One region of the Mycobacterium sp. NGS68 genome, then DNA from elsewhere that is predicted to be linked to it. Evidence: riboswitches for the same ligand, from Rfam matches in the RefSeq annotation. Region 1 holds a riboswitch; each other region holds the start of a gene.
The links. A riboswitch is a leader RNA that binds a small molecule or an ion and turns the genes downstream of it on or off. The one in region 1 is predicted to bind magnesium.

Region 1 (7,188 bases):
AATTACAGGGTGACACAAAGGTTCTCATCGAGCTCGTCACCGCGATCGGCGCGTGGCGGATGGTCGCTTCGCTGCTGCAGAGCCTGCAGGTGCCGCTGGAAGAGGGCGTGGCGAGTTGGCCGCCCGACGGGCGGTCGCCGTAAGCGGGTGTCGGGTTGTGTCACGCCTGATGCGGCGATGCGTGACATAAGCCAACATTCGGGCACCGGTGAGATAGCGTCGAGAAATGCGCACCCGAGTCGCCGAGATGCTCGGCGTTGAGTTTCCGATCTGCGCCTTCAGCCACTGTCGCGATGTCGTGGCCGCCGTGACCAACGCCGGCGGCTTCGGGGTCCTCGGGGCTGTCGCGCACAGCCCCGACCGGCTGGACAGCGAGCTGACCTGGATCGAGGAGCAGACGGGAGGCAAACCCTACGGGGTGGACCTGCTGTTGCCGCCCAAGTACGTCGGCGCGGAGCAGGGCGGCATCGACGCGAAGGGGGTCGCCGACCTGTTGCCGGGTGAACACCGAGCGTTCCTGGACGACCTGCTGCTGCGCTACGGCATCGCGGCTCCGGAGGGCGAGCGGCGGCAGCCGTCGGGGCGTGGGCTCAACGTGTCGCCGAAGGGCTACGAGCCGTTGCTCGAGGTGGCGTTTGCCCACGATATCCGGCTGATCGCGAGCGCGCTGGGCTCGCCGCCCGCGGATCTGGTGCGACGGGCCCACGACCACGACGTGCTGGTGGCCGCGCTGGCCGGCACCACGAAACACGCGCGCGGGCACGCCGCGGCGGGCGTGGACCTGATCGTCGCGCAGGGCACCGAGGCCGGCGGCCACACCGGCGAGGTGGCGACCATGGTGCTGGTGCCCGAGGTGGTGGATGCGGTCGATCCGGTTCCCGTGCTGGCCGCGGGCGGGATCGCCCGCGGCCGTCAGATCGCCGCGAGCCTGGCCCTGGGCGCCGAGGGGGTGTGGTGCGGGTCGGTGTGGCTGACCACCGAGGAGGCCGAGACGCCGCCGGTGGTCAAGGACAAGTTCCTGGCCGCCAGTTCTTCGGACACCGTCCGGTCGCGGTCGATGACCGGCAAGCCGGCCCGGATGCTGCGTACGGCCTGGACCGAGGAGTGGGAGCGGCCCGACACCCCCGATCCACTCGGCATGCCGCTGCAGACCGCGCTGGTCAGCGAGCCGCAGGTGCGCATCAACCAGGCCGCCGGCCACGCCGGCGCCAAGGCGCGCGAACTGGCAACGTACTTCGTCGGGCAGGTGGTCGGATCGCTCGATCGGGTCCGGCCGACGCGGGCTGTGGTGCTGGACATGGTCGAGGAGTTCATCGAGACGATCGGCCGACTCGAGGGCCTGGTCGACGAATGAGTCGGCTATTCGCCGGTTCTCACAAAAGTGTTCGTCTTGCCTTAAAAATTCGTAAATATTCGGGAACGAGTCGCCGAAAGGTTTGACCGCGCCGCGTCGGGTGGGGCATCATCTCTCGGGTAAGCACCTCGTTAGGTGAGGCGGCTACACGAACACAGGCCACTGACCCCGAACGTCCAAAGACGCCCCGGGTCAGGACAGCTCCTCCCGGATTAAGGGTTGAGCCCAGGTGGCTTCCGGTTTGCCGGACACGTCGTGTAGTGCCGAAGCTCTGACGAGAGGGGTGCGAGTTTCCGACAGTCGTCGGCATCTCTGTACTCCTGCGTGTGACCAGATTGTGCGGGCAACCGCGCGTCGTGACCGTCGAGGAGGTGAGGGACGCATGAGTTCCAGTGGTAGTCCGGGTCGATATCCGGACTGTATGTCGTCCCAATCCGACCTCCGGCGCAGCGTTTTCAGCGTTCTTAGCTGAGTCGCCACCGGGTCCGCCTGCCCGGATCGGAACCGGAACGGGACGAACTGCGTCAGTTCAATTCAGTTCCAGTGCTTTTCCCGATCCTTGATGCTCCGAGGAGGCGATCATGACCGTTGCCCTGTACGACGAAGTAGGCACCCGCACCACCGCACCCCAGCTGCACGTGGTGCGCGACGAGACCCCGGTCGAGATGCCGGCGCCCATGATGGTGCTGCGCCGCGAGTACCGCTACGGCGACCCGCTGGTCGACGGTGCCGCCAAGCTGATCAGCGTCCCGCTGCGGCACGTGTACGCGGCGTTGTTGCGCGTCGGTGTGCTTGAAGTCCAGGGGTAGCCCATGGAGCAGTCGCGAGCATGGCGGCTCCGAGGGGTCACCCGACCGCAGAAGTAGCAGAAGAAGCAGAAGTAGCTCTGCGATTCGGCGACCCCTCGGAGCCCAGTAGAATCACCGCAACGGCACCGATCCGGCTATCACCGGGGAGCCTTCGGAAGAACGGCGTTGCAGCCCAGTAGAACCGAACGGGTGGGCCCGTCACAGCCTGCAACGAGCGGTCGCGCGTAAGCGCGGCAAGCGGGGTGGTACCGCGGCGCTCGCGCGTCCAGCGCGTCGTCGTCCCCGTGCCTGCACCGATGGCACAGGAGACCGATGACCGACAGCGCCTACCCCCTCACCGACCTGGGCGCCGACCCGCGGGCCGGGTCCCCGAATTTCCCCGCGCTGGAAGCCCAGGTCCTGCACTACTGGTTCCACGACGACACCTTCCGGGCCAGCATCGCGCGTCGCGACGGCGCCCCCGAGTACGTGTTCTACGACGGGCCTCCGTTCGCCAACGGCCTGCCGCACTACGGTCACCTGCTCACCGGCTACGTCAAGGACATCGTGCCGCGGTACCGCACCATGCGCGGGTACAAGGTGGAGCGTCGATTCGGCTGGGACACCCACGGGCTGCCCGCCGAACTCGAGGCCGAACGCCAGCTGGGCATCACCGACAAATCCCAGATCGACACGATGGGCATCGCCGCCTTCAACGACGCCTGCCGGACATCGGTGCTGCGCTACACCGACGAGTGGCAGGAGTATGTGACCCGCCAGGCGCGCTGGGTCGACTTCGACCACGACTACAAGACGCTGGATCTCGGTTACATGGAGTCGGTGATCTGGGCGTTCAAACGCCTGTGGGACAAGGGGCTTGCGTACGAGGGCTACCGCGTGCTGCCCTACTGCTGGCGCGACGAGACCCCGCTGTCCAACCACGAACTGCGGATGGACGACGACGTCTACCAGAGCCGCCAGGACCCCGCCCTGACGGTCGGGTTCACGGTGGCCGGCGGCCCGCTCGACGGTGCCTACCTCCTGATCTGGACGACGACGCCGTGGACCCTGCCGTCGAACCTGGCGGTGGCCGTCAACCCGGACGTGAATTACCTGCAGGTCCGGGTGGGCGACAGGCGGTACGTGCTGGCCGAGGCGCGGCTCGGGGCCTACGCGCGCGAACTGGGGGAAGAACCCGAGGTGCTCGGCACGTATCGCGGCGCCGACCTGTTGGGCGTGCGCTATCTGCCGCCCTTCCCGTATTTCATGGACACGGCCAACGCATTTCAGGTACTGGCGGGCGACTTCGTCACCACCGAGGACGGCACCGGCATCGTGCACATGGCGCCGGCCTACGGCGAGGACGACATGGTCGTCGGCGAGGCCGCGGGGATCGCGCCGGCCACCCCCGTCGACGCGAAGGGCCGCTTCGACTCGACTGTCCCGGATTACCAGGGGCAGCACGTATTCGACGCCAACACCCAGATCATCCGCGACCTGAAGAGCCAGAGCGGTCCCGCCGCGGCCAACGGCGCGGTGCTGCTGCGCCACGAAACCTACGAACACCCGTACCCGCACTGCTGGCGTTGCCGCAACCCCTTGATCTACCGGGCGGTGTCGTCGTGGTTCGTCGCCGTGACGCAATTCCGTGATCGCATGGTGGAACTGAACCAGCAGATCACCTGGTATCCCGAACACGTCAAGGACGGCCAGTTCGGCAAGTGGCTGCAGGGTGCCCGCGACTGGTCGATCTCGCGAAACCGCTACTGGGGCACGCCGATTCCGGTGTGGAAATCCGACGATCCGGCCTATCCGCGCGTCGATGTCTACGGCAGTCTCGACGAGTTGGAGCGCGACTTCGGGGTGCGGCCGTCGAACCTGCATCGGCCGTTCATCGACGAGCTCACCCGGCCCAACCCCGACGATCCGACCGGCGCTGCCACCATGCGCCGCATCCCCGACGTGCTCGACGTGTGGTTCGACTCGGGGTCCATGCCGTACGCGCAGGTGCACTATCCGTTCGAGAATTCCGACTGGTTCGACAGTCACTATCCCGGGGACTTCATCGTGGAGTACATCGGGCAGACCCGCGGCTGGTTCTACACCCTGCACGTGCTGGCGACCGCGCTGTTCGACCGGCCGTCGTTCAAAACCTGCGTGGCGCATGGGATCGTGCTTGGCTCCGACGGGCAGAAGATGAGCAAGTCGCTGCGCAACTACCCGGACGTCTACGAGGTGTACGACCGCGACGGCGCCGACGCCATGCGGTGGTTCCTGATGGCGTCGCCGATCCTGCGCGGCGGCAACCTGGTGGTCACCGAGCAGGGCATCCGCGAAGGGGTGCGCCAGGTGCTGCTGCCGCTGTGGAACGCCTACAGCTTCCTGTGCCTGTATGCACCGAAAGTCGGTGTCTGGCGGTCGGATTCGACGCATGTGCTGGACCGCTACATCCTGGCCAAGCTGGCGGTGTTGCGCGACGACCTCACGGACGCGATGGAGGTTTGCGACATCTCCGGAGCCTGCGAACAGCTGCGCCAGTTCACCGAGGCGTTGACGAATTGGTATGTGCGACGGTCGCGTTCCCGGTTCTGGGAAGAGGACGCCGACGCCATCGACACCCTGCACACCGTGCTCGAGGTGACGGCGCGGCTGGCCGCGCCGCTGCTCCCGATGGCCACCGAGGTCATCTGGCGTGGCCTCACCGGTGAGCGGTCGGTGCATCTGACGGACTGGCCTTCGTCCGACGTGCTGCCCGCGGACCCGGGCCTGGTGGCCGCGATGGACCAGGTGCGTGAAGTGTGCTCGGCCGCGTCTTCGCTGCGCAAGGCCAAGAAGCTGCGGGTGCGGCTGCCGCTGTCGAAACTCACTGTGGCGGTAGAGGATCCGGCTCGGCTGGAACCGTTCGTCGACCTGATCGGTGACGAGCTCAACGTGAAGCGGGTCGAGCTGACCGACGCGATCGACACCTACGGCAGGTTCGAGCTTGCGGTCAACGCCCGGGTGGCCGGGCCGCGGCTGGGCAAGGACGTGCAGGCGGCGATCAAGGCGGTCAAGGCCGGCGAGGGCGTCGTCAACCCCGACGGCACGTTGACCGCCGGTCCCGCGGTGTTGCAACCCTCGGAGTACACGTCGCGGCTGGTGGCCGCCGACCCCGAGTTCACGGCGGCGCTGCCCGGCGGCGCGGGACTGGTCGTGTTGGACGGCACGGTGACGCCCGAGCTGGAGGCCGAGGGTTGGGCCAAGGACCGGATCCGGGAGCTGCAGGAGCTGCGCAAGTCGACGGGCCTGGACGTCTCCGATCGGATCAGCGTGCGGATGTGGGTTCCCGCGGTGCGCGCGGACTGGGCACAGACGCACCGCGACCTCATCGCCGGCGAGGTGCTGGCCACCAGCTTCGAGTTCGGCGAGCCAACCGATGGCGTGGAAATCGGCGACGGCGTGCGGGTGTCGATTTCGCGCGCCTGAGTGGTGCGAGACGCCTGCAGTCAGTCACACGCGCCACAGAAGCCTCTGGTCGGAGCGAGTGCCGGTTTGCCCACCTTCGCGCGACAAGTTGTTGCTGTCGGGGCTGGAGTGATAGGCCTCGCGACGGCCTGCGGTGAGGGCATATAGCTATACGCGCTGACGCCCAACGAGGGGCCTCAAATTTGCGGCTGCACGGTGATAATTCCGCGAATATGGGGACGCTGGCGGGGCTCCGAGGTGAAATGCCTCCCTGTACGCGCGCGGCTACGTGTCGCTGTGTGCCTGTGCACGGACGTCCGGCAAGGGGGCGAGGTGCTGGCAACCGGCTTTGAGTTCGCTGGGCCGGTCGGCGCGGTGGAGATCGGCGACGTGTGCGCGCGGAGATCGCCAAGGTTTAGCGGCGTGCGCGGGGCTTCGGAAGGTCCGCGCACGCTCCACGACCGGATGTGCCCGCAGTCTTATCAGCGAATCTGGAGACAGACGCCGACGGAACGCGCAGACTGAACGACAAGCGTCGGTCGCTGCGCATCCCGGCGCGTGTGGGCGGGAGCAACGTCGATGACGACAGCATTACCTGATTGGGACCTGGCCAGCGACGCGCAGTTGGCCGTTTCTGCCGCGAGCGGCGATCAGGCGGCCTTCGGCAGCATCTACGACCGCTACGCCGATCGCCTGCACGATTTCTGCGTCGGGATGGTCGACGAACGGGAAGCTGCCACCGAACTTGTGCAGGAAGTATTCTGCACGGCTGCGGCGCAGCTGTCGGACCTGGGAGAACCCGGCAAGCTGCGCCCGTGGTTATACGCCATCGCTCGCAACGAGGCCCAGAGTTTCCTGCGTCAGCGCCGTCGAGAAGACGTCCCCGACGACAAGTCGTCCGGTGCGGGCACGCCTACCCTGATGGGTCGCACCGAATTGGCCAGACTGGTCTCGGAAGCCGCCCGCGGGCTGACGCCGCAGGACTGTGAGGTGCTGGAACTGACCTACCGGCACGGCCTCGACGGAACGGAATTGGCCGAGGCGCTGGATGTCACCGCCGCCACCGCCGCCAAGACGGAGTCAAGGGTGCGTGACACTGTCGAACACGCCCTGGGCACACTGCTGGTGGCGCGCCGCGTTCAGCGAAACCCGCGGGCATGCCGCGAACTCGGTGCCATCGTGGCCGACTGGAACGGCGACTTCAACGTCCTGATGCGCAAACGAGTCGCCCGGCACATCGACGCGTGTGCCAGCTGCGAGCGGAGTCGTCACGACCTGACCGACCGGAATGCGATGCTGAGTCGGGCGCCCATAGCGACGGCGCCCTGGTGGCTGCGCGGACAGACGCTGGCCATGGTCCAGCTGGCATCCAACGACGCCTCCGTGAACGCCTGGTCCGCCGAGGAGACCAGGTACGGGGCGCCGACCGAAACACTCGATCGGCAGCCCGCTGACAGGCTCGGCAGTCGCGATATCGACCTCCAGCAGGAAACCGCGGAAGAACCCGACGCCGAGGAGAGGCCACGCCACGACTTGCGCGCCGGCGAACTCGAGCGCAAGCGATGGATCTGGCCCATCGTGATCTTCGTCAGTGTCTTGCTC
Region 2 (7,188 bases), on a different contig from region 1:
GCAGCACCTCACCTTCTCGGCGCTCAAAACCTCGAAGGTCAACCTTGTTCTTGGCCAACACAATTTGGTCCGACGCGAATCGGTGAATGGCCAGGCTGCCGATGAACACGCGCCGCCCGCCGACCCCGGCCACGATCCCGGTCACCAGCGGATACTCGTGGGCACCGCGTAGGCGGACGATCACGTCCTCGACTCGGCCCACCGCCTCACCAGTGCGGGCTCGCACCGGGCCGCGCAGCAGCTGGGAGAGATGGATTATCGGTAATCCGTGATTGGGCTCGGGCGTCTTATCCGGCGTGCTCACTGGGCCCTCCTCGACACTTCTTCTGGCCTTCGATCGACTGCGGATCAAGCAGGCAGCTCGAGACGCCGGCGTCACCGCCGCTCGGTGCGCCACGTCGCGGCCGCCATCGTGAGAGCGGGGCCAACAGGAACTTCGTGGTCACAATGCACCCTTCGAAGATGGTCGCTATTCGGTTTCGAATCTGGATTAGGGAGAGGTCAATCGTTGGCTAGCCAGCAGCTGGCGGGCGCCCCATCACGCGGGGGCGGGATCCGTATATCGGAGCCGAGAACTCGTCCTCGTGGGTCGCTGCCGTCCCTCCCAGCGGCATCCCTGGCATGCCCACGGGCCCAACATCTTCCATCACCATCGGGGTAGTGCCCAGCACACCGTGGTAGGCCCCCTGCCCAAGACGGCTCGTTGCCGCGACGGGGCTGATTGTCGCTCCGCTCGCGCCCCATGCCGGCGGGACCGAGATCGCTCCGACCAGGCTCGCCCGCCCCATCTGCGCCGACATCGCCGAGGCGGTGCTGGTTAACCCTTCTCGCCCCAGCGCCCCTGCCTGACCAAGGCCGGAGGCCAGATTCGCCTCGTCCGCCAACGCATCAGCACCGTTGGTGGCGGGCAATAAGAAGTTGTACGCCGTCACCGAATCGACCACCGATGTCGGGTTGAGTATCCCGCTGGTGGTGAATGCGTTGGAGAAGTTGGCGACACTCGCGTTGTCGAGGAAGCTTCCGACCAGGGACCCGTTCGACCCGTCGAGGAAGTTGAGCACCCCGGCCAGGCCGGTAGCGGAGGTGTTGGTGTCGGGCGCGAGTCCAAGCCAGGCGGCTAGTCCGGATGCGTCCGTCGACGTAGTGGTGGGGGTCGAGGCGTTGGCGGCTCGGGCGACTGTGGAGGCCTGGTTGGCCACGCCTTCGGCATTGGTCGGTGATAGTGGCGCGGTGAGAGGCGTCAATTGTGTCGCTGCGCTCGAGGCGTTGGCGTAGCCGTTCATCGCAGCCGCATCTTGCGCCCACATTTCCCCGTATCGGGCCTCGGCGGCGGCGATCGCCGGGGTGTTTTGGCCAAAAGTATTGGTGGACAACAATATCGCTAGTTCAGCTCGGTTTGCCGCGACCACGCCCGGGGGCACCGTCATCGCAAACGCCGACTCAAAGGCGGCGGCGGCCACATGGGCTTGGGTGCCGGTCTGCTCGGCCCGGGTGGCAGTGGCGCTGAGCCACTCCAAATAGGGAGTGGCCGCGGCCAACATCGACATCGACGAAGGACCCAACCAACTCTCACTGGTGAGCGCATCTACCACTGAACTGTAATACGCTGCAGTGGAGCGCATTTCACTGGCCGTCGTGCTCCAGGCGGCCGCGGCGGCAAGCATCGACGCGGGCCCCGGGCCCGAATACATTCGGGCCGAGTTAATCTCCGGCGGCAACGTCGCGAAATCCAGCATGAATTCTTCTCCTTCAAAGCGCTACCCGCCGGCAGGCGGGCGCGGCATCACTACTGGGCGAAATCCGTATCTCGGAATGGAGCGGCGGCGCCGCCCGCCTGTGGCCCCTACCGGCGCAAAGCCACCCTGGCCGCCCGCCGGGGATGTTCCGATGTCGGCGAGGCCACTGGCCGGCGACGCCGTCCCGGCCGGGCTGATTGTGGTTGCCGAGGTCCAGGACGGGGGTACCGACAACGCGCCGACCAGCCTCGTACGACCCATCTCAGCCGACGCTGCGGCACCCGGGCCGGCCAGTTCCGCCGGCGCAGCGGGTCCCAGCTCCGATATCTTCTCCCCGGGAATCGCTAACGCCGGCGTGCTGATTGCTTCCTTGTCGCCGCTCATCAAATAGTTGAAACCCGCCACCGTGCCCAAGATGAATTGCGGGTTGAACGGACCGCCGGCCAACGCCCCGTTGGTCACCGCGGTGCTGAAGAAATTGCCATTCCAGAAAGTCCCCAGCGCCGAATCATCCGACCCGTTCAGCAAGCCAGCCAGATCCGACGACAACGATCCGAAGGAGGAGGAGGACCCCGTAGCCCCGGAGGTTGCCGACGACAGTGTCGACTGCACAGTGCCAACCGGTGTTTCGGCCGCTTGAGCGACCGCGGCGGTTTGGCCGGCCACGCTTTCGGGTGTGGTGGGTGATTGCGGCGCGGTGAGCGGCGTCAATTGTGTCGCTGCGCTCGAGGCGCTGGCGTAGCCGTTCATCGCGACGGTGTCTTGTGCCCACATTTCGGCGTAGTGGGCCTCAGTCGCGGCGATCGCGGCGGCGTTTTGACCAAAGATGTTGGTGGCCGTCAACGTCGCAAGCTGGACGCGGTTGGCCGCGACCGCCGCCGGGGGCACCGTCATCGCAAACGCCGACTCATATGCAGTCGCGGCCGCGCTGGCTTGGCTCCCGGCCTGCTCGGCCCGGGTTGCGGTGAGTGCCAGCCACTCCAAATAGGGGGTGGCTGCGGCCAGCATCGACACAGACGACGGACCCAACCAGCTCTCGCTGGTCAGCTCTGAGACCACCGAGCCGTAACAAGTTGCTGTGGAGCGCATTTCAGCTGCCATCGTGTTCCAGGCTGCGGCGGCGGCCAGCATCGGTCCTGACCCAGGACCGGAATATATTCTGGCCGAGTTAATTTCCGGCGGCAGCGCCGCGAAATCAATCATTGATCTATCCCCAGCAGCTCACCGGGCCGCGGCTGTGTTGGCTGCCTCGGTAGCCGCATAGGATGCGGCGCTGGTCTGCAACGTGGCAACGAACATCTCATGCATCGCCGCGGCCTGGGCGCTCACTGCCTGAAACGTTCGGGCGTGTGAGGCGAACTGCGCGGCCGTCAAGAACGACACCTCGTCGGCAGCGGCGGGCACCACATCGCTCATCGGGGCGGCGGCTGCCGCATTCTGCGCGGCCAGCGCCGATCCCACGGCCTGTAAGCGGCTGGCGGCGGCGGTCAGCGACTCGGGTTGTGCAGTGACAAAAACCATCGGAACTCTCCTCATGAAAACAAGCAAGCTTCAGCTACGGTGCGGCAAGCGCACGCGGCCACCACATCTCAGCTCAGGCGGCTGATGTGAAAGTAAGCTTCTTACAGGATGATTCAGGCAGAAGCGACGCTGGGGCAGGGTCGGGACGAAATGCCGATGAATCGCAAACAGAGTCTATGTCTATCGCCCGGAGTCAATTTCGCTCCCACCTCCTCGCGGCCAGGCATGCTGGGATGCCACTTATCGCAATGGGATGAGAGCCCGGCGGGACGGCCGAGCCGGCACCCCTCTCGTCAGAGCTTCGGCACCACACGGCGTATCCGGACCATGTGCGGTCCGGAAGCCACTTGGGCTCAACCCTTAATCCGGGAAGAGCTGTCCTGACCCTGGGCGTCTTTCGACGTTCGAGGTCAGTGGCCTATATCCGTGCGGACGCCTCACCTAGCGAGGTGCTTGCGAGTCAATCCTGCACCTGAAAGCCAACTCGAGTCAAGAATGTTGCGACGCGATCGCGACAATTTCATTTCAACGACCATTAACGGCTACCCGCTCCACCGGTCATTCCATGCCGTCGCGATCGAGATACGCAAACTACATAGGCTTAGCGCCATCCCAGATCGACCCACCTGTTATCTGGAGTTTTACGTTTTCTTTACGGTTGCCGGATACCTGTCCTAGCTACGAAGGGGCGAATGCAGCAAGCAAAGATGTCGCCCGGCTCATGAAGTACGAGCCACCGGGAAATGGCGTTGCGGGGCCTTCGCCGCGCCGACGTTCGTGAGCCGCGGGGCGGTGCCGAATCGCTGCGTTTTCCACCTTTCATGAGAGCCCGAACCTTGCGGATGGGAACGAGTAGTGCCTGGTCCAGCGCGGCGTTAGAGTCGCGTGGGCGACGGCAGGCCTGGACGGACGTGGCGATTTTGGTCTGTTTTGTATAAGGAACCTTGAATTGGCAGGTTATTCACAGGCTCGACCCATTTCCGCCAGCCCGTTCAAGGGTTAAGATCATCGCGGGCATTTGACGTTGTTCGAGACAAATGTCGATATCGCAGTGGCTGGCGGTGCCATTCGTGGGCTCGCAATGTTGCCGTGGACTGTATCGACTCTGAGATCGTCGAGAATTAATCGCGCTACCGGTGATCCGGTGCAGAAATACGTCCGCGCCAAGGCTGCTCGGAATACCGACGCGCTTTCATTCTCAGGCAGCGGCGGTTGATTATCTGGGCGCAAACCAAGCCTCGGTTAGAGCTCATTGAATATCCCGCATTCCGGTCGTGCGGTGCCTTGCTTCGGCATGCCTTGGAGGTGCGGAGGTGCGAATGAATGCGGTCTTCTTCGGTCTCACGTAGACGATCCGGTCACGTAAAGCACCTTCCAATCGCTTGGGGCACAACTATATTCAGACTCGCGGTTCACCTTCCCGCGGCATATCCGGCCGGCATTGCGGCGGGTGGCCACGACATGGACCGGCTTGGACGGCTGAAAACCGTGTTGTCCCAGGGGAACCAGGCAACCCGGCATCCCATCGCGCGAAGGCCGAATTCGCCCACCCGAAGTTCCGCGAAAAGCTGCAACGACCGCCGACCCCCGCGCAGGCAACTACTCGAATCTTCGCGCATAGCCGACCGTGTTGTACCGACTCTCTCTGGGGGGTTGGTCGTCGTCGTGCTGCTGGGGCGCCCGTCCCTTGCGCAGTGTGCACATCAATTCCCGGTAAGGGCCAACGAGGTAGGCGGTGTCGCCGGCTCCAAGACGCGCGTCGGACAGCGGCTGCAGCTGGACGGGCGCGCCCGGGCGGGTGATCGCGATGACGCGTGTTTGGGTGCATTCCTCTGCCACTCGCAACCCGTCAAGTTCGCTGCCGGCCTCTACATGCATCGCGCCTACCATGTATGTGCTCTGACCCACCGAAAATGTGTCCAGCACCTCGAGCCCCAGCGCGGCGCCGACGAACCACGGCGCGGCCAGTTCCACGGTCGATCGAACGTTTTCGAAACCGAAGCGCTGTGCCACCGCGAAGCCGAGTTCGCGATCGTATATCCGTAGCACAAGGGGTACCTCGGGCCGGTTGAGTGCGGGTATCACGGCAGGGCCATACATCTCACGCAGCACAATCCCGGTCTCGATGTTGAACATGTCGTCCTGGGTCAATACGGCGACCGCTCCAGCGCGGTCGATGCAGGCCGACTCCAGCGTCTGTTGCAGCGTCGCGTCTCCGAAGATCACCGGTACGTCGCGTTCTGCGACCAGGGGCAGCAGGGGATTGTCTTCGTCGTTCGTGATCACCGCGACGGCGTATCCGGCGTCGGTCAGCTCATCAACTACGCGAATACCAACCGAACCCAGCCCTACGACGATGACGTGGTAACGCAAATGGCGCACCCGCCGGCGTCCGGCCGTATGGACGAACCGGCGCGATAGCAGCAGGTCGGCGATGAACGCCACGAGGACGGCCGTGTTTGCCATGCCGACGAACATCAGGACGACGCTGAATGTTCGCAGCCAGGTGGCTTGTTGGACGAAGCTGACGTCGCCGTAGCCCACCGTTGTGATCGTTTCGGCGCTGAAGTACAACGCGTCGAGCCATGTCATGCCCGGAGGGCGTTGGTAGCACAACCGCAATAGGATCGTCGAGCTGATCAGCAGGGCCATTCCGATTGCCGCCGCGGGATAGAACGCCGGGTTGACGTCGTCGCGCATGGTGCGCGCGGTGTCGAACAGTCGCCGCAACAACGGCCAGCGGGTGCGCGTAACGATAGGCCTGGAACTCTTCATATCCCGGGCGGCCAGCTGCTCGGCGGTGCCGATCACCGCGGTCCAGTCGCCGGCATGCACCTGCAGGTCGCGTTCCGGGCAGGCGATCATCTCGCCGAGGGAGTCCGAGTTTTCGCCCCGGATCACCGCCACCGGTGCGAGGTCGCCGTGGATGTCACGCAGCGTCGCATCACGCGGCGCCTTACTACCCCAGACTGCGAATTTGATGCCGGCCGCCTCAAACGGGTGCATGGTGAGGGCCAGGCACGCCTCGACGACTGACGGCGCGGCGAGGTCAGCTACGTCGAGGATCGCCCCGGGCCCGTTGTTGGCGGCCATCGCTCCCCGCACCACGTCGTTGTCCAAACGCACCACCACGCGTACATCCGGATTGGCTTTCCTTGCCAACAGCGCGATCTCGAGATTTGTCGAATCGTCGTCCCCGGCACAGACGACGGCGAGCGCGCGGGCGATCCCGGCGTCACGAAGCGCCCGAGCGACCCCGGCGCCGGAGAGCCTGACAACGCGTGCACCGGCGTTGCTCAGGTCTTCGACGATCGTCGTGGCAAGCGCATCATCACCGCTGACAACGACGTGGCCGTCAAGGGGACCGTCGAATTCCTCGAAGTCGACGAAGCCGATCTGGCGACTATCCCCTAGTGGCTCTAAAACATGCATGATTGAAATCCATTTCTGCAGAACCTGAATTGGCCGGGTCTACAGCAGCGCTCGCTGTGCGTGGAACAGCTAATGGACCAGGCGCAGCGCGGCCGCCCGGGGACCGGATGCACGCGACACGAAGTTTCGACCGGAACTGGGACTATCGCCTGGACTCATCTGGCCCTCACCTCCCTGCCGCCAGGACACACGCGGGTGTCGCCGCTCCATCAGGTACCGAAACGGAGATCTCTCTCGTCAGAGCTCTGGCACTGCACGGCCTACCCGACGTGTTCGGAGTCGCTTGGACTCCATGCCGGGAGGAACAGTACTGCCCGGGACGCCTCTCGACGCTCAGGCCAATGTCCTATGCCACACATATGCTTCACCTAGCAAGATGCTTGCAAACTCCAATAATTGCGGCTCAGGTGGCCTAAGTCAATCCGACTGTTCGCCTCGGCAACGCAACGCGCGAGCCGTTATTCGTCGAGGCCGTGCTCGATGGCGTAGCGGGTCAGCT
Region 3 (7,188 bases), on a different contig from region 1:
GGCGCCGCGTACCCAACACCGCGCCGCACCGCGACGCCAACGCGGCGGCCAGGGCCCGTAACCGGGTCGGACTATCCGATGGGACCGACAGGGAGAAGTCCGATGTCTTTTGCAGTGACACAATCAGTTTCGCTGGCGGCGGCCGGCGGCGCACCGAACGGCGCCGACCGCCTGCCCGTCCACCAAGTGGCCACCGAAGCCACCGACGCTACCGCGGCTCGTTAGGGGTCGGCGGCGATGGACTTTGGCGCACTACCTCCGGAAATCAATTCCGCACGTATGTATTTGGGGCCGGGCTCGGCGCCGATGCTGGCCGCCGCTTCGGCCTGGAGCGGCCTGGCCGAGCAGCTGCAATCGACGGCATCCTTTTATCTGTCCGTGATTTCGGGCCTGACCGAGGAAGGCTGGCTGGGGCCGGCGTCTGCGACGATGGCGGCCGCGGTCGCCCCGTACATGGCCTGGATGAGCAGCACCGGGGCGCAGGCCGAGCAGACCGCCGCGAACGCAACCGCGGCCGCGGGGGCCTACGAGGTCGCGTTTGCCACGACGGTGCCGCCGGCGGTGGTCGCGGCTAACCGCGCTCAGCTGATGTTGCTGGTCGCGACGAACTTCCTCGGCCAGAACACCGCCGCGATCGCGGCCACCGAGGCCGAATACGGCGAGATGTGGGCACAGGATGCGGGCGCGATGTACGGTTACGCCGCCGGTTCGGCGGCGGCCGCCGAACTGACGTCGTTCTCGCAGCCGCCCCAGACCACCAACCCGTCCGGACAGGCCGCCCAATCCGCCGCGGTCTCCCAGTCCGGCAACACGGCGGCTGCCAGCGGTGTGCAGCAAACGCTGAACCAGCTGACATCCGCGCTTCCCAACGCGTTGCAGTCCCTCACATCGCCGCTGGCGGCCGACGACCCGACGTGGGATTTCCTGAACTCCAACTTCTTCAACGGGATCATCTCGGGCGGCTATACCAACCCGGCCATAATCCAGCAGACGGTCACCGCGGCGATGGCCGACATCAACGCCGTCGCGCTGGGCGGCGCACCGGAGACCACCGCGCTCCCGCCGATGGGCGCGGGCACCGGGAACGCCGTGTGGACGCCGTTGATTTCACCACCCAACGCGTCGTTGAGCTCTGCGCTGGCCGTGCCGTCGGGCCTGTCCGGCATGAACGCCGGCACGGTGTCGGCCGGGGTGCATCAGGGCGCCTTGGTCGGGCGGCTGTCCGTGCCGCAGAGCTGGTCCGCGGTGGCCCAGGTGGAGAACCACGCCGGCGTGGCGCTGCCCGGCGGCGGCTGGAACGGCGCCGCGGTTCCGGAGGGGAGCGCGGCCGGCGCACCCGGCATGCCCGGCTTTCCGGTGGGGCGCGGAGCCGGATCGCACTGGGGCAACGGGCCTCGGTACGGCTTCCGCCTCACCGTGATGTCGCATCCGCCCGCCGCGGGGTAGCCGGATCTCGGTCATTTCCCGGCCTTTTGGTGACGACGCAATCGCGCTCGGGTTGCAGCTGAGTTGACTCACAACGATGTGAGTGCCACCATAGCCTCTGTATGCACCTCGCTAGGTGAGGCGTCTACACGGATACAGGCCACTGACCTCGAACGTCGAAAGACGCCCAGGGTCAGGACAGCTCTTCCCGGCTTAAGGGTTGAGCCCAAGTGGCTTCCGGCTCCACGGAGTCGGATACGCCGTGTGGTGCCAAAGCTCTGACGAGAGGGGTGCCGCGCCCGGCTTGTTTGTCGGGCCCTCAACCTCGCGTACACCACATGGCATCCCCGTGTGCCCTGGCCGAGAGGAGGTGAGAGCGAAATGAGTCCTGGTGATAGTCCGTATTCCAGACCGCTGACCATTTCGTTGCGATCCGACCCCGGCACCCCTTCCACAGTCTGAATCGGCTTACGCCGCAAAAGACTTCACGCTTCCGCTGCGCGGATGCGTGCTGTTGGACTGCGTAAATCCAGCGCCCGGGTCCCCTTTCCGACAAGGAGAAGCCCAATGTCGTTCGTAGTTGCGCATCCAGAAGCGCTGGCCGCCGCCGCCGGCCACTTGAACGCCGTCGGATCCGCGATGGCCGCGCAGAACATGGCCGCGACCGCCGCGACGACCGCTCTGCCCGCCGCCGCAGCGGACCCGGTATCGGCCTTGGCGGCAACACAATTCAACGCCCACGGCGCGATGTACCAGGCCGCGGGCGCCCGGGCGATGGCCATCCACGAGATGTTCGTCGCGATGTTGGGTGCCAGCGCCGAGTCCTACACCGCCACCGAGGCCATCAACGCGATCGCTGCCCGCTGAAGGGGAGGCAAACGATGACCGCCGCACTGGATTTCGCGATGCTTCCGCCCGAAGTCAACTCCGCACGGATGTACGCGGGGCCGGGATCGGCCCCGATGCTGGCCGCCGCGTCGGCGTGGAACGGGCTGGCCGCCGAGTTGCGCTCGACCGCATTGGTTTACGGTTCGGTGCTGGCCGCGCTGACCGGCGAGGAATGGCATGGTCCGGCGTCGGCGTCGATGGCCGGCGCGGCCACCCCGTACGTGGAGTGGATGGACATCACCGCCGCGCAGGCCGAAGAGACCGCGGCCAAGGCCGAGGCCGCCGCCGGCGCGTTCGAGGCCGCGTTCGTGGCCACGGTGCCGCCCCCGCTGATCGCCGCCAACCGCAGCCAACTGGCCGTGCTGGTGGCCACCAACATCCTGGGGCAGAACACCGCCGCGATCGCGGCCACCGAGGCCCAGTACGCGGAGATGTGGGCCCAGGACGCCGCGGCGATGTACGGCTACGCCGCGTCTACGGCAACGGCCACCCAGCTCACCCAGTTCGCCCAGCCGCAGGAGACCACGAGCTCCGGTGGGCTGGCCGCGCAGTCGGCGGCGGTCGCTCAGGCCAGCGGGGTGGCCGCGGGCAACCAGCAGTCGACGCTGTCCCAGCTGATGTCCGCGATACCCACGTCCCTGCAACAACTCGCGTCGACGGTCGGAGCGGGATCCACGGGGACGTCTTCCGGCGGCAACGGCATCTGGGATGTGTTGGGGCTGAATTCCAATTTCTGGAACACGGTGGCGTCATCCGGGCTCGGCATGGCGCCGGTCACGGCGCTCTCGTCGTTGATCGGCCTCGCCGGCAACGGCGCGAATGCCGGTGTCGTCGGGGGTGCCATTGGGGACGCAGCGAGCGCCCTGACCAGCCCGTTCGTCGGCGTGGGCGGGGTGGGCGGGCTCGGCGGCGCGGTGTCGGCGGGTTTGAGCAAGTCGGCCGCGGTGGGCACGTTGTCGGTGCCGCCGGGCTGGACCGCCGCCGCGCCGGTACACGGCCCGCTGGGGTCCGCACTGGGGGGCACGCCGATGATCGCGCCGCAGGGTGCGGCCGGCATGCCCGGAGTGCCGTTCGGCGGCGTGGGCGCCCAGGGTTCGGGCCGCGCCATGCCCCAGTACGGCTTCCGCCCGAACTTCGTCGCGCGCCCGCCTGCCGCCGGCTGACCTCGACGGTGTATCCGGCTCTCGGCGTTGGCTTTTCGTGCCGTCGCGGGGCCGACGCGGGCTCCGCGGCGGTGCCCTGACCCCCGCCCTGACCGGCGGTTTCGGGCCGCGGGGCCGCTCCCGCCCGTTTCCCAGCGAACTCGCAGCGTCGCTGCAGGCTTTCTGCAGTAGCGCATATGTATTCTTGGTGAAATTCGTTGGGAGAGAGTATGCCAATTGCCAACCGATTCGACGGTGTCGAGGCGGCGGGGAACCGGATATCTCGTCTCGGTTGCCTGTCACGACGAGATTATGGGTGCGATTTTCCTTGACCCGTAATTTGACTATTTCAACGACAGTCCAATAAGGGGTAAATTCCGGCCCGCCGGATTTAGAGCAAACAATAAAGCCAACAGCCGGTCATGTGCTAGACAAGCCTGTGACCTGGCATTTTCGTGTGTCCACAACCAAAATTAAACAAAGATCTCACACCCGGTCTCGACCGCAGTGATATTTCTGTTTACATGATGATTACCTGCCGGGAACGCATCGTGAATAAGTTCAATGCAGGCTGGTCACCACGTGAAAGCGCTGCGCCAGAGTCGTGGACGATATAACAATTTCCGAATCGCTACGGTGGCCGTCCCGCAACTCGAAATAGGGCCGAGCTACAACCTGACTACATCGTCGAAAGGGGTAAGACATGTCGTTTGTGACCACCCAGCCGGAGGCGCTGGCAGCAGCCGCCAGCAGTCTGACGGGCATCGGTTCGGTGATGAATGCCGGAAGCGCGGCCGCGGCCGCCCCGACCACCGGCGTCATTCCCGCCGCGGCCGACGAGGTGTCGGCGCTCACCGCGGCACAGTTCGCCGCGCACGCCCAGATGTTTCAGGCGATGGCCGCCCAGGCGGCGGCGATTCACGAGCAGTTCGTGACCGCCCTGACGACCAGCTCGGCGTCATATGCGGCGACCGAGGCGGCGAACGCGGCCGCTGCGACCTAGGAACCGGGGGAATCAGGAGTGTTTGTCGATTTCGGTGCGCTTCCGCCGGAAGTCAACTCCGGCCGCATGTACGTCGGTGCCGGATCGGGGCCGATGCTGGCCGCAGCGGCGGCCTGGGACGAGTTGGCGGCGGATTTGCAGAGCACGGCGGCCTCGTACGGGTCCACGGTGAGCAGCCTGGCGGCGGGCCCTTGGACGGGTCCGTCCGCGATGACGATGGCCGCCGCCGCCGCACCGTACGTCGCCTGGATCAACGCTGCGGGCACGCAGGCCGAGGTGGCGGGCACCCAGGCCAAACTGGCCGCGGCCGCCTACGAGACGGCTTTCGCCGGCACGGTGCCCCCGCCGGTGATTGCGGCGAACCGGGCATTGCTGGCGGCGCTGGTCGCCACCAATATCTTCGGGCAGAACACCCCGGCCATCATGGCCACCGAAGCCCACTATGTGGAGATGTGGGCCCAGGACGCGGCCGCGATGTACGCCTACGCCGGTTCCTCCGCCAGCGCGTCGCAGCTGACCCCGTTCACCGAGCCGCCGCAGACCACCAACACGTCGGGCACCGCCCTGCAATCCGCCGCGGTTTCGCAGACCAGCGCCTCGACCGGGTTGGACATCGGTTCGAAGCTGTCCCAGCTGATCAACTCGGTGCCCACGATGCTGCAGCACCTGGGAACGACGCTCGGCAACACCGGGCAGGCCGGCGGTGCGGGAAATCTGTTGTCAGGGCTCGACATACCGCAGTTGGCCAACGTTTCGCTGCCGACCAGCCTGACCTCCGACCTGACCAACTGGAACACCATCATGTCCACGCTGGTATCGAGCCCATATTCACTGCAGGGTCTCTCGTCGATACCCGGTGGCCCGTTCCTGTCATTCGGGCAGGTCTATGCGTACGCCCAGAACGGGCAGGGCCTGCAGTCCTTCTTCGGACCCGCCAAACCCATCGCGGGGGCGCTCGCCCCGCTGGCCAGCGACCTCCCCGCACACATGCCCGGCGCGAGCCTGACCGGCAGCGCGACATCCGCCTCGATGGGCCGTGCGGCGCTGGTCGGCAGCATGTCGGTGCCCCAGGGGTGGACCCAGGCCGCCCCGGAGGTCAGGTTGCTCGCCTCGGCGCTGCCCAACAACCTGGCGGCTCTACCCGAGGCCGCGATGGCCGACGCCGACGGCAGCATGTTCAGCCAGATGGCCCTGTCCAGTCTGGCCGGACGGGGTCTCGGCGCAACCACTTTCGGGTCCGGGGGCGGGGGCATGGCGCGCGCGATGAGCAGCGTCGTCGAGGCCGATCCCGCCGCCGCCACGATCATCGTGCTCCCGGCGCTCGAGGACTAAGGGGAAGTCGACATGTACTACGCAACGCTTCCACCGGAGATCAACTCGGGGCGGATCTACGCCGGACCGGGCTCGGGCTCGATGCGCGCTGCCGCGACGGCGTGGGAAACGCTGGCCGCCGACCTGCAATCCACCATCGGCTCGTACTCGTCGGTGGTGTCCAGCCTGACCAGCGGGCCGTGGATCGGCCCGTCGGCGATCAGCATGACCGCCGCGATCACGCCCTACCTGACGTGGATGCAGTCCACCGCCGCGCAAGCCGCCGAGGCCGCCACGCAGGCCACCGCCGCGGCCACCGCCTACGAAACGGCGTTCGTCGCGCACGTCCCGCCGACGGAAATCGCCGCCAATCGCAGCCTGCTGGCGCAACTGGTGGCGACCAACATCTTCGGCCAGAACACGCCCGCGATCGCGTCGACCGAAACCCAGTACGGCGAGATGTGGGCTCAGGACGCGCTGGCCATGAACAGCTACGCCGCCTCCTCGGCGACCGCCAGCAACGTCACGCCGTTCACCGCCGCACCGCAGGTCACCAACGAGGCGGGGGTGGCGGGGCAGGCCGCCGCGGTATCCCAGTCCGCCGCGACCGCGGCCGGCAGCGTCCAATCGGCGGTGTCGTCGCTGACGTCGATTCCCAACCCGCTGTCCTGGGCGTTGCAGGTCGGCGCGAACCTCAGCACCGACTACACCCAAACGATCAACGGTCTGCTGAATTCCCTCTTCGGACCGAGCGCGGCATCGTCGCTGGCGCTGGTCTACAACGCGATCAAGACGCCCCTGGGCTTCACCACGGGCTTCAACGACATCGGTCTGCTCGTCAACTTCCCCGCATCCCAATTCCTGAAGTTCGCCCCGCACGCGGCGGCGGGCGGGCTGCTCCCGAAGGACCTGCTCGGGGGCGGCCTGACGCCGCACTGGGGCCGGGGCTGGCTCACCGGCGCAACCAACCCGGTGCATGCGGACTGGGGACGCGGCACACTGGTCGGAAAGCTGACCGTCCCGCCGAGCTGGGCGGCAGCCACGCCGGACATCAGGATGGTCGCCGCGGCCTTGTCCGAGGCAGGGGCGGACGCCGTGCCGGCGGCCGCGCTGGGCGAGGCGAGCCTGTTCAGCTCGATGTCCGCGGCCGGCATGCTCGGCAGTGCCTTGGGCGCCGGGGCACCCAGCGCGCTGTCGGGTACCCGCGTCCGAGGTCGGCTCACCCCGATCAAGGACCTGAAAGACGCGACCTCGCCGGAGAAGCTCAAGCGCCTGGTAGCCCAAATCTCGGAGAAGCCCGAAAGCGTGCAGCACCACAGCGTCGACCAGGAGGGCCTGGACAGCCTGCTCGAGCAACTGGCGAAGAAACCCGGAATCCACGCCGTGCATCTGAAAAGCAAGTCTCAAGTCGTGCCGTCC
Region 4 (7,188 bases), on a different contig from region 1:
TTCCACGACGTCGCCATCGCCGGGGATGACCTCGCCTGCGACGACCACCACGACGTCGCCCTGTCGCAGCAGCGGCGCCGCGACATCTTCGGGCGCGCCGGCGTGACCGGGCGCCCAGTCCGTCAGCCGATGCGCGATGGTGTCGGCCTTGGACTTGCGCAGGGTATCGGCCTGGGCCTTGCCGCGGCCCTCGGCTACCGCTTCGGCGACGTTGGCGAAAAGCACTGTCAGCCATAGCCAGAACACGGTCAGCCAGCTGAACCAGGTGTCGTCTCCGAATGCGAGCACCGTCGACCACACGGCGCCGATCTCCACGATGAACATCACCGGGTTGCGCCACAGGGTGCGGGGGTCGAGCTTGCGCAGCGCGTCGGGCAGGGACTTCAGCAGCAGGGCGGGGTCGAGCAGGCCGCCCTGCAACTTGTCGCCGGGCACGTGGCTGGTGCGCCGTCGCACCGGCGAAATCGTGGTGTCCGTGGCATTCATGGCTCAGTGGATCCCTTCGGCGAGCGGCCCCAGGGCCAGCGCGGGCAGGAAGGTGAGGGCAACCAGGATGACCGTCACACCGACCACCAGGCCGACAAATTGCGGCCGGTGGGTGGGCAGGGTGCCGCTGGACTCGGGCGTCGCACCCTGGCGGGCCAGCGAACCGGCCAGCGCCAGCACCAGGATCATCGGCAGGAAGCGGCCGAACAGCATCGCCAGGCCCAACGCGGTGTTGTACCAGTCCGTGTTGGCCGACAGGCCCGCGAAGGCGGAGCCGTTGTTGTTGGCCGCGGAGGTGAACGCGTACAGCACCTCGGACAGGCCGTGCGGCCCGGTGTTGGCCATGCCGTCCCGCTGTCCGGGCAGCGCCATCGCGACGGCTGTCCCGAGCAGCACCAGCAGCGGGGTGACCAGGAAATAGCCTGCCGCCAGCTTTATTTCGAGCGACGTGATCTTCTTGCCGAGGTACTCCGGCGTGCGGCCGACCATCAACCCTGCGACAAACACCGTGATGACGGCCAGGATCAGGATGCCGTACAGACCCGAGCCGGTGCCGCCCGGCGCGACCTCACCGAGTTGCATGTTGAACATCGTCATCAGGCCACCGAGGCTGGTCAGGGAGTCGTGGGTGGAGTCCACCGCGCCGGTGGAGGTCAGCGTGGTGGCGTCGGCGAAGACGGCCGAGTTCGCGACCCCGAGCCGCTGCTCAACCCCCTCGCTCGCCGCGCCGGCCGCCATCGGGACGGTGCCGTGGTGCTGCAGTTGGAACAGCATCATGAACGTGACGCTGATGGCCGCGATGATGCTCACGACCGCGGCGATCGCGTAACCCTGCTTCTTGCTGCCCACCATGCGGCCGAACGTGCGTGGTAACGAGAAGGAGATGACCAGCAGGAGGAAGATCTCCACCCAGTTGGTCCACGCCGTGGGGTTCTCGAACGGGTGCGCGGAGTTGGCGTTGTAGAAGCCACCGCCGTTGGTGCCCAACAGCTTGATCGATTCCTGGCTGGCGACCGGTCCGCCGGTGATGGTCTGCCCGCCTCCTGCCAGCGTCGTCACGACCTGGTCGTTGAGGTGAAAGTTTTCGATCACGCCGCCGGCGACGAGCACGACCGCGGCGAGGATGGAGATCGGCAGCAGGATGCGCAGCGTGCCGCGCACCAGGTCCACCCAGAAGTTGCCGAGCTCGCTGGTGCGCTGGCGGGCAAACCCGCGCACCAAGGCCACGGCGACGGCCATGCCGACCGCGGCGGACACGAAGTTCTGCACCGCTAAACCGGCCATCTGGACCAGGTGGCCCTGGGTGGACTCGCCGGAATAGGACTGCCAGTTGGTGTTGGTGACGAAGCTGACGGCGGTGTTCCAGGCCAGGGACGGAGTCATCTTCGTCGCGGGGTCGTGCAGGTGCAGCGGCAGCTTGCCCTGCACCAATTGCAGGACGAACAAAAAGATCACGCTGACCGCCGAGAAGGCCAGCACGCTGCGCGCGTAGGTTCCCCAGGTCTGCTCCGAGCGGGAGTTGACGCCGATCAATCGATAGACCATCGACTCGACGCGCGAGTCTTTGTCCGACGTGTATGCCCGATACATGTAGTCGCCGAGGGGCACATGCACCAGGGCCAGCGCCGCGACCAGGACGACGAGGAAGATGAGGGGTGCCGTCAAGTCCGTTGTGCTCACTAGAACCTCTCCGGAAATAGCAGAGCGCCAACGAGATACAGCGCAATAGCGATCGAAAGCGCTAGACCGATGGCGTTTTCGTAGTTCATAGCCGCTCGACCAGCTTCTGCATCAGGCCGAGCAGCGCGAACACCGCCAGCGTCAGCGCGAGGTAAACCAACACGCCCATCATTTCTCCCATCCGGCTTGGCCACGGCGCTGTCGCGGGCGTAGTCAGCTTGAAATTAGATCCGGCCGGCGGCCCGCGCGGGCGGGTTGACGCTTTCCTAACGTCCCTGGCAGCCACCTTTACGTTTTCTTAACGGGTGCTGTGACAGCGATGCGAATCGCCGTTCTCCGCTTGACGCGCTCCGTTGTTCGGGTCTTTAATGAGCCTGCGCTTCGTTAGGTGAGGCTTCTGCGCGAATACAGGCCACTGATCCGACGACGTCGAGAGACGCCCAGGGTTAGGACAGGTCTTCCCGGCTCAAGGGATGACCCAAAGTGGCTTCCCGCCGTGTCGGCGGGATACGTCGCGTAGTGCCAAAGCTCTGATGAGAGAAGTGTTTCGGTCGTCCCTTGGGGCGCCCCGATCGATTCTTCTCCCAACAACCTGCGTTGCGTTGACGGCCGATGCGTGCGCGCATCCGATCGCGAGGAGGTGGGGACGACATGGCACTCGGTGATAGTCCGTACCCCAGTCCGGCGCGAAAGACGTTGTCTCTCAGGCCTGCTCACAACCGGCTGACTGCGTAAGTCGCGACCTTAGCCTGTTGCGCCCCAAGAGGGTTGCGTAGCAGGCAAGTCCGGCGTGCGCGCCGCCGTTCCTGCGTCGTTGCCACAACACGCCGCACCCGACTCGACTTGGAAGTTCAATCATGAGTTTTCTCAACTGGAATGCGCGGTACTCGGTGCCGGCGGACTCCGCCGCCCAACGGCGCAACGGCGACCGGCCGGACCCGCCGGCCGCAGAGACGGGTGCGGTGCTCGATTCTGCGCACATCGGCGACATTCACGGCGCGCTGGGCAGCATCGGCCAGCACGAAACCGCGCATGGCCGCAGCCGGTGGCAGCGGCTGCGGCTGTTGCTGGCGGTCATGGGCCCTGGCCTGATCGTGATGGTCGGCGACAACGACGCCGGCGGCGTCGCAACCTACGCGCAGGCCGGGCAGAACTACGGCATGACGCTGCTGTGGACACTGGTGCTGCTGATCCCGGTGCTCTACGTCAACCAGGAGATGGTGGTGCGGCTGGGCCTGGTGGCCGGCGTCGGGCACGCGCGGCTGATCTTCGAGCGGTTCGGAAAGTTCTGGGGCGCCTTCAGCGTGGGCGATCTGTTCGTCGTCAACGCGCTGACGATCGTCACCGAATTCGTCGGTGTGTCAATGGCGTTGGGCTATTTCGGGTTGCCCAAGGCCGTCGCCGTGCCGTCGGCGGCGATCCTGTTGTTCGCGGTCGTCGCCGGTGGGTCATTTCGTCGGTGGGAGCGGCTGCTGTTCGCCCTCATCGCGGTCAACGTGGTCGTCTTCCCGCTGGTTCTGATGCTGCATCCCAAGGCCGGACAGGTCGCTTCCGGGCTGGTGCCGTCGTTCCCGGGTGGCCTCAACTCGACGCTGCTGTTACTGATCGTGGCGATCGTCGGTACCACGGTGGCGCCCTGGCAGTTGTTCTTCCAGCAATCCAACGTGGTCGACAAGCGGCTGACACCACGCTGGATTCACTACGAACGCATGGATCTGCGCATTGGCATTGCGGTGGTGACGCTCGGGGCGACCGCGATCATGATCGCGGCGGCATTCGGGTTGGCCGGCAGCGAGGCCGCCGGGAACTTCACCGACGCCGGCTCGGTCGCCTCCGCGCTCAGGGACAACATCAGCCCTACCGCCGGCGGGTTGTTCGCGATCTTGTTGCTCGACTCCTCCCTGATCGGTGCGAACGCGGTGGGACTGGCCACCACCTACGCGCTCGGTGACACGTTCCGGCGCCGTCATTCCCTGCACTGGAAGCTGACCGACGCCCCGGCGTTCTACCTGGCCTACGGGCTGCTGTTGGCCGTCGCCGCGGCGGTCGCGTTCAGCCCCGACTACGTGCTGGGCGCCCTCACGCTCGGAGTGCAGGCCCTCGCCGGAGTGCTGCTGCCGTCGGCCACGGTGTTCCTGGTGTTGCTCTGCAACGACAAGCAGGTGCTGGGCCCGTGGGTGAACACCACCCGGCAGAACGTGGTGGCCGGCACCATCGTCTGGGTACTGGTGCTGCTGTCGCTGGCACTGACGGCCGCCACGATCTTCCCCCATCTGTCCACGGCCACCATGGAATTGGGCTTCGCGGTCGGTGCGGCCGTGGGTGTCGCCGGCGGTGTGGCGCTGTACGGGAACCACCGGATCGAGGGGTTGCGCGAAAAGCGCCGGCGGCTGGCTCGGGTGCGGGCCGCGTTCAGCGGCATCGATCCCGTTGACATCGATGAGGTAGCGGCGCTGCCGCACGATCGTGCCGACCGTCGGGCGGTGCACGAACAGGACCGATCGACCTGGCGCACACCGGCGCTGGAAGACCTCGAAGGGCCCATCGTCACTCCGCTGCGGTTGGCCGGGATGATCGCGCTGCGCGCCTACCTGCTGGTGGCCACCGCCCTGGTCGCGGTGAAGATCGGCCAACTCATCGTGGGCTGACCGCGGGTGCCCGTCCGCTACGCGTTGTCGCTGGTGGGGACGTCGATCAGCGGAATCCGCAGCCGGAACACGGTCCGGCCGTTGGCTGACTCGGCGGTGACCGAGCCGTGATGCGCCTTGGCGATCGAGCTCACGATGGCCAGCCCGAGGCCGTTGCCCGACCCGTTGGTCCGCGACTTGTCGGCGCGGACGAACCGCTGGAACAGCCGCGGCAGGATCGCGGCGTCGATGTCGGGTCCGTCGTCGTCGACGGTGAGTTCGGCGAAGGGCGCGCCGGGGCCGCGATAGTGACGGGTGATTCCCGTCGTGACAGTAACCCCGGGTGGCGTGTGTACCCGGGCATTGGTGAGCAGGTTGCTCACGGCCTGGTGCAGGCGGGCCTGGTCGCCGCGGACCCATACCGGTGCGTCCGGCAGGTCCTTGACCCAATTGTGGGTGGGCGCGGAGACGGACGCGTCGTTCACCGCGGTGATGGCGAGGTCGGCGAGGTCGACGTCTTCGGTCTGCAGGTCTTCACCCTCGCCCAACCGCGACAGCAGCAGCAGCGAGTCCACCAGCGACGTCATGCGCCGGGCCTCGGACTCGATGCGGGCCAGCGCGTACTCGGTGGTGGGGGGTAGGGCCGAGCTGTCCTGGCGGGTCAGTTCGGCGTAGCCCTGGATCGACGCCAGCGGGGTGCGCAGTTCGTGGCTGGCGTCGGTGATGAACTGGCGCATGCGCAGATCGGAATCGGCGCGGTGCGCCAGCGCGCTGTCGACGTTGTCGAGTAGTCGGTTCAGCGTGTGTCCGACGATGCCGACTTCGTTGTCGGGGTCGGTGTCCTCCGGTTCCACCCGGGTGCTGATGCGATGGTCGTCGCCGGTGAGGGGCATCGCCGCGACCTCGGCCGCGGTCGCGGCGACCCGCCGCAGCGGGCGAAGCGCGAGCCCCACCACCCATACCGTGAGCCCCGCCGTGATCGCCAGCGCGGTCGCCACGAGGATCGTGGTGGTGATGTTCTTGCGCTCGATGATCTGGTTGGCGAGGTTCAGCGAGACGCCGACGACGAGCACGTCGGAGCCCTCGATGCTGCAGTCAACGCGGTAGGAACCGAGGCTGCCGAGCTTCTGCGTGCGCGCCGGTCCGTCGACCCAGTGCTGCGCCTGGATGGCGCGGACGACGTCGGGCGGCGCAGGCCGTGCCTGGTCTTCGGAGAAGACGGCCGAGCCGACCACCACTCCGTCGTGCAGCACGGCGATGATGTTGCCCGGCGTCTGCCCCGGAAACTCCAGCAGCGCTTCGGCGATCGGGGGAGTGGTGGGGTGAACCGGCGTGTGTTCGCCCTTGCGGTACCGATCGTAGGAGTGGGTGAACGCGTGCAGCGACTTGGCGACCTCGGCGTCGTTCATGGTGGTGACGTAGCCGCGCAGCGTCAGCACGGAGACCACGCCGACCGTGAGCAGGACCGCGCTGACGACGAAAAGCACGCCCAAGAGCAACTGGCGGCGCAGCGAACGGGGGAGCCACCGGGGAGTATTCCGGTCGTCGCTCATACGGTAATTATTCGGGCGGTCGCAGCATGTATCCAACTCCGCGAACGGTATGGATCATCGGTTCGCGGCCGGAGTCGATCTTCTTCCGCAGGTAGGAGATGTAGAGGTCGACGATGCTGGTGCGGCCGGCGAAGTCGTAGTTCCAGACCCGGTCGAGGATTTCGGTGCGGCTGAGCGCCCGGCGTGGATTGCGCATCAGGAAGCGAAGCAGCTCGAATTCGGTCGACGACAGCGAGATCGGCTGGCCGCCGCGGGTTACCTCGCGGCTGGCGGTGTCGACCTTCAGGTCGCCGAGCTTGAGCGATTCGCCCGCCGGCGGCGTGGTCTGGCTGGACCGGCGCAGCAATCCGCGCAGCCGCGCGACCAGCTCTTCCAGGCTGAACGGCTTGGTCATATAGTCGTCCGCGCCCGCGGTGAGCCCGGTGACCCGGTCCATGACCGAATCGCGCGCGGTGAGGAACAGCGTGGGGGTATAGGCGTCGGACTCGCGCACCCGCCGCAGAATGTGCAGCCCATCCACGTCCGGCAGCATGATGTCGAGGACCAGGACGTCCGGAGCGACCTTGTCGAACTTGGCGATCGCGTCACGTCCGTTGTGCGCGATCTCGACGTCCCAGCCTTCGTAGTGCAGCGCCATCTTCACGAGGTTGGTCAACGCCGGCTCGTCATCCACCAGCAAAACGCGGATCGGTGAACCGTCAGGTCGATAGATTCGCGGCAACTGTCCGAGGATGGCCTGTCGTGGCCGTTGGGTGCCTGCGTAGCTCGTGATTGCGGTCATATTGGCTTAATTCTCCCAACCCCCATATGGGGTTGTCACGGAGTTCATAGAGTTCTCAAAT

Region 2: it holds a riboswitch for magnesium, as region 1 does, so the genes downstream of both, AC5Y5V_RS03900 (PE family protein) here and AC5Y5V_RS20435 (Rv1535 family protein) in region 1, are expected to answer to the same signal.
Region 3: it holds a riboswitch for magnesium, as region 1 does, so the genes downstream of both, AC5Y5V_RS14065 (PE family protein) here and AC5Y5V_RS20435 (Rv1535 family protein) in region 1, are expected to answer to the same signal.
Region 4: it holds a riboswitch for magnesium, as region 1 does, so the genes downstream of both, AC5Y5V_RS23995 (NRAMP family divalent metal transporter) here and AC5Y5V_RS20435 (Rv1535 family protein) in region 1, are expected to answer to the same signal.

Annotation. Positions count from the first base shown of each region.
Region 1 covers NZ_JCALCE010000019.1:84,070-91,257, reverse strand. The annotation lists gene AC5Y5V_RS20445 (carboxymuconolactone decarboxylase family protein) at 1-143, shown strand, start outside; gene AC5Y5V_RS20440 (NAD(P)H-dependent flavin oxidoreductase) at 227-1,354, shown strand; M-box (ykoK) riboswitch at 1,475-1,644, shown strand; gene AC5Y5V_RS20435 (Rv1535 family protein) at 1,936-2,163, shown strand; gene ileS (isoleucine--tRNA ligase) at 2,476-5,607, shown strand; gene AC5Y5V_RS20425 (RNA polymerase sigma factor) at 6,166-7,188, shown strand, end outside.
Region 2 covers NZ_JCALCE010000002.1:211,598-218,785, forward strand. The annotation lists gene AC5Y5V_RS03885 (magnesium transporter MgtE N-terminal domain-containing protein) at 1-256, opposite strand, end outside; gene AC5Y5V_RS03890 (PPE family protein) at 513-1,736, opposite strand; gene AC5Y5V_RS03895 (PPE family protein) at 1,758-2,939, opposite strand; gene AC5Y5V_RS03900 (PE family protein) at 2,958-3,257, opposite strand; M-box (ykoK) riboswitch at 3,536-3,713, opposite strand; gene AC5Y5V_RS03905 (NAD-binding protein) at 4,857-6,689, opposite strand; gene AC5Y5V_RS03910 (response regulator) at 7,148-7,188, opposite strand, start outside.
Region 3 covers NZ_JCALCE010000011.1:31,411-38,598, forward strand. The annotation lists gene AC5Y5V_RS14055 (hypothetical protein) at 103-225, shown strand; gene AC5Y5V_RS14060 (PPE family protein) at 238-1,446, shown strand; M-box (ykoK) riboswitch at 1,547-1,722, shown strand; gene AC5Y5V_RS14065 (PE family protein) at 1,993-2,292, shown strand; gene AC5Y5V_RS14070 (PPE family protein) at 2,307-3,476, shown strand; gene AC5Y5V_RS14075 (PE family protein) at 4,159-4,458, shown strand; gene AC5Y5V_RS14080 (PPE family protein) at 4,525-5,790, shown strand; gene AC5Y5V_RS14085 (PPE family protein) at 5,803-7,188, shown strand, end outside.
Region 4 covers NZ_JCALCE010000027.1:77,627-84,814, forward strand. The annotation lists gene kdpB (potassium-transporting ATPase subunit KdpB) at 1-486, opposite strand, end outside; gene kdpA (potassium-transporting ATPase subunit KdpA) at 490-2,166, opposite strand; gene AC5Y5V_RS23985 (potassium-transporting ATPase subunit F) at 2,166-2,255, opposite strand; gene AC5Y5V_RS23990 (potassium-transporting ATPase) at 2,252-2,347, opposite strand; M-box (ykoK) riboswitch at 2,540-2,715, shown strand; gene AC5Y5V_RS23995 (NRAMP family divalent metal transporter) at 3,024-4,814, shown strand; gene AC5Y5V_RS24000 (sensor histidine kinase) at 4,832-6,346, opposite strand; gene AC5Y5V_RS24005 (response regulator transcription factor) at 6,354-7,127, opposite strand.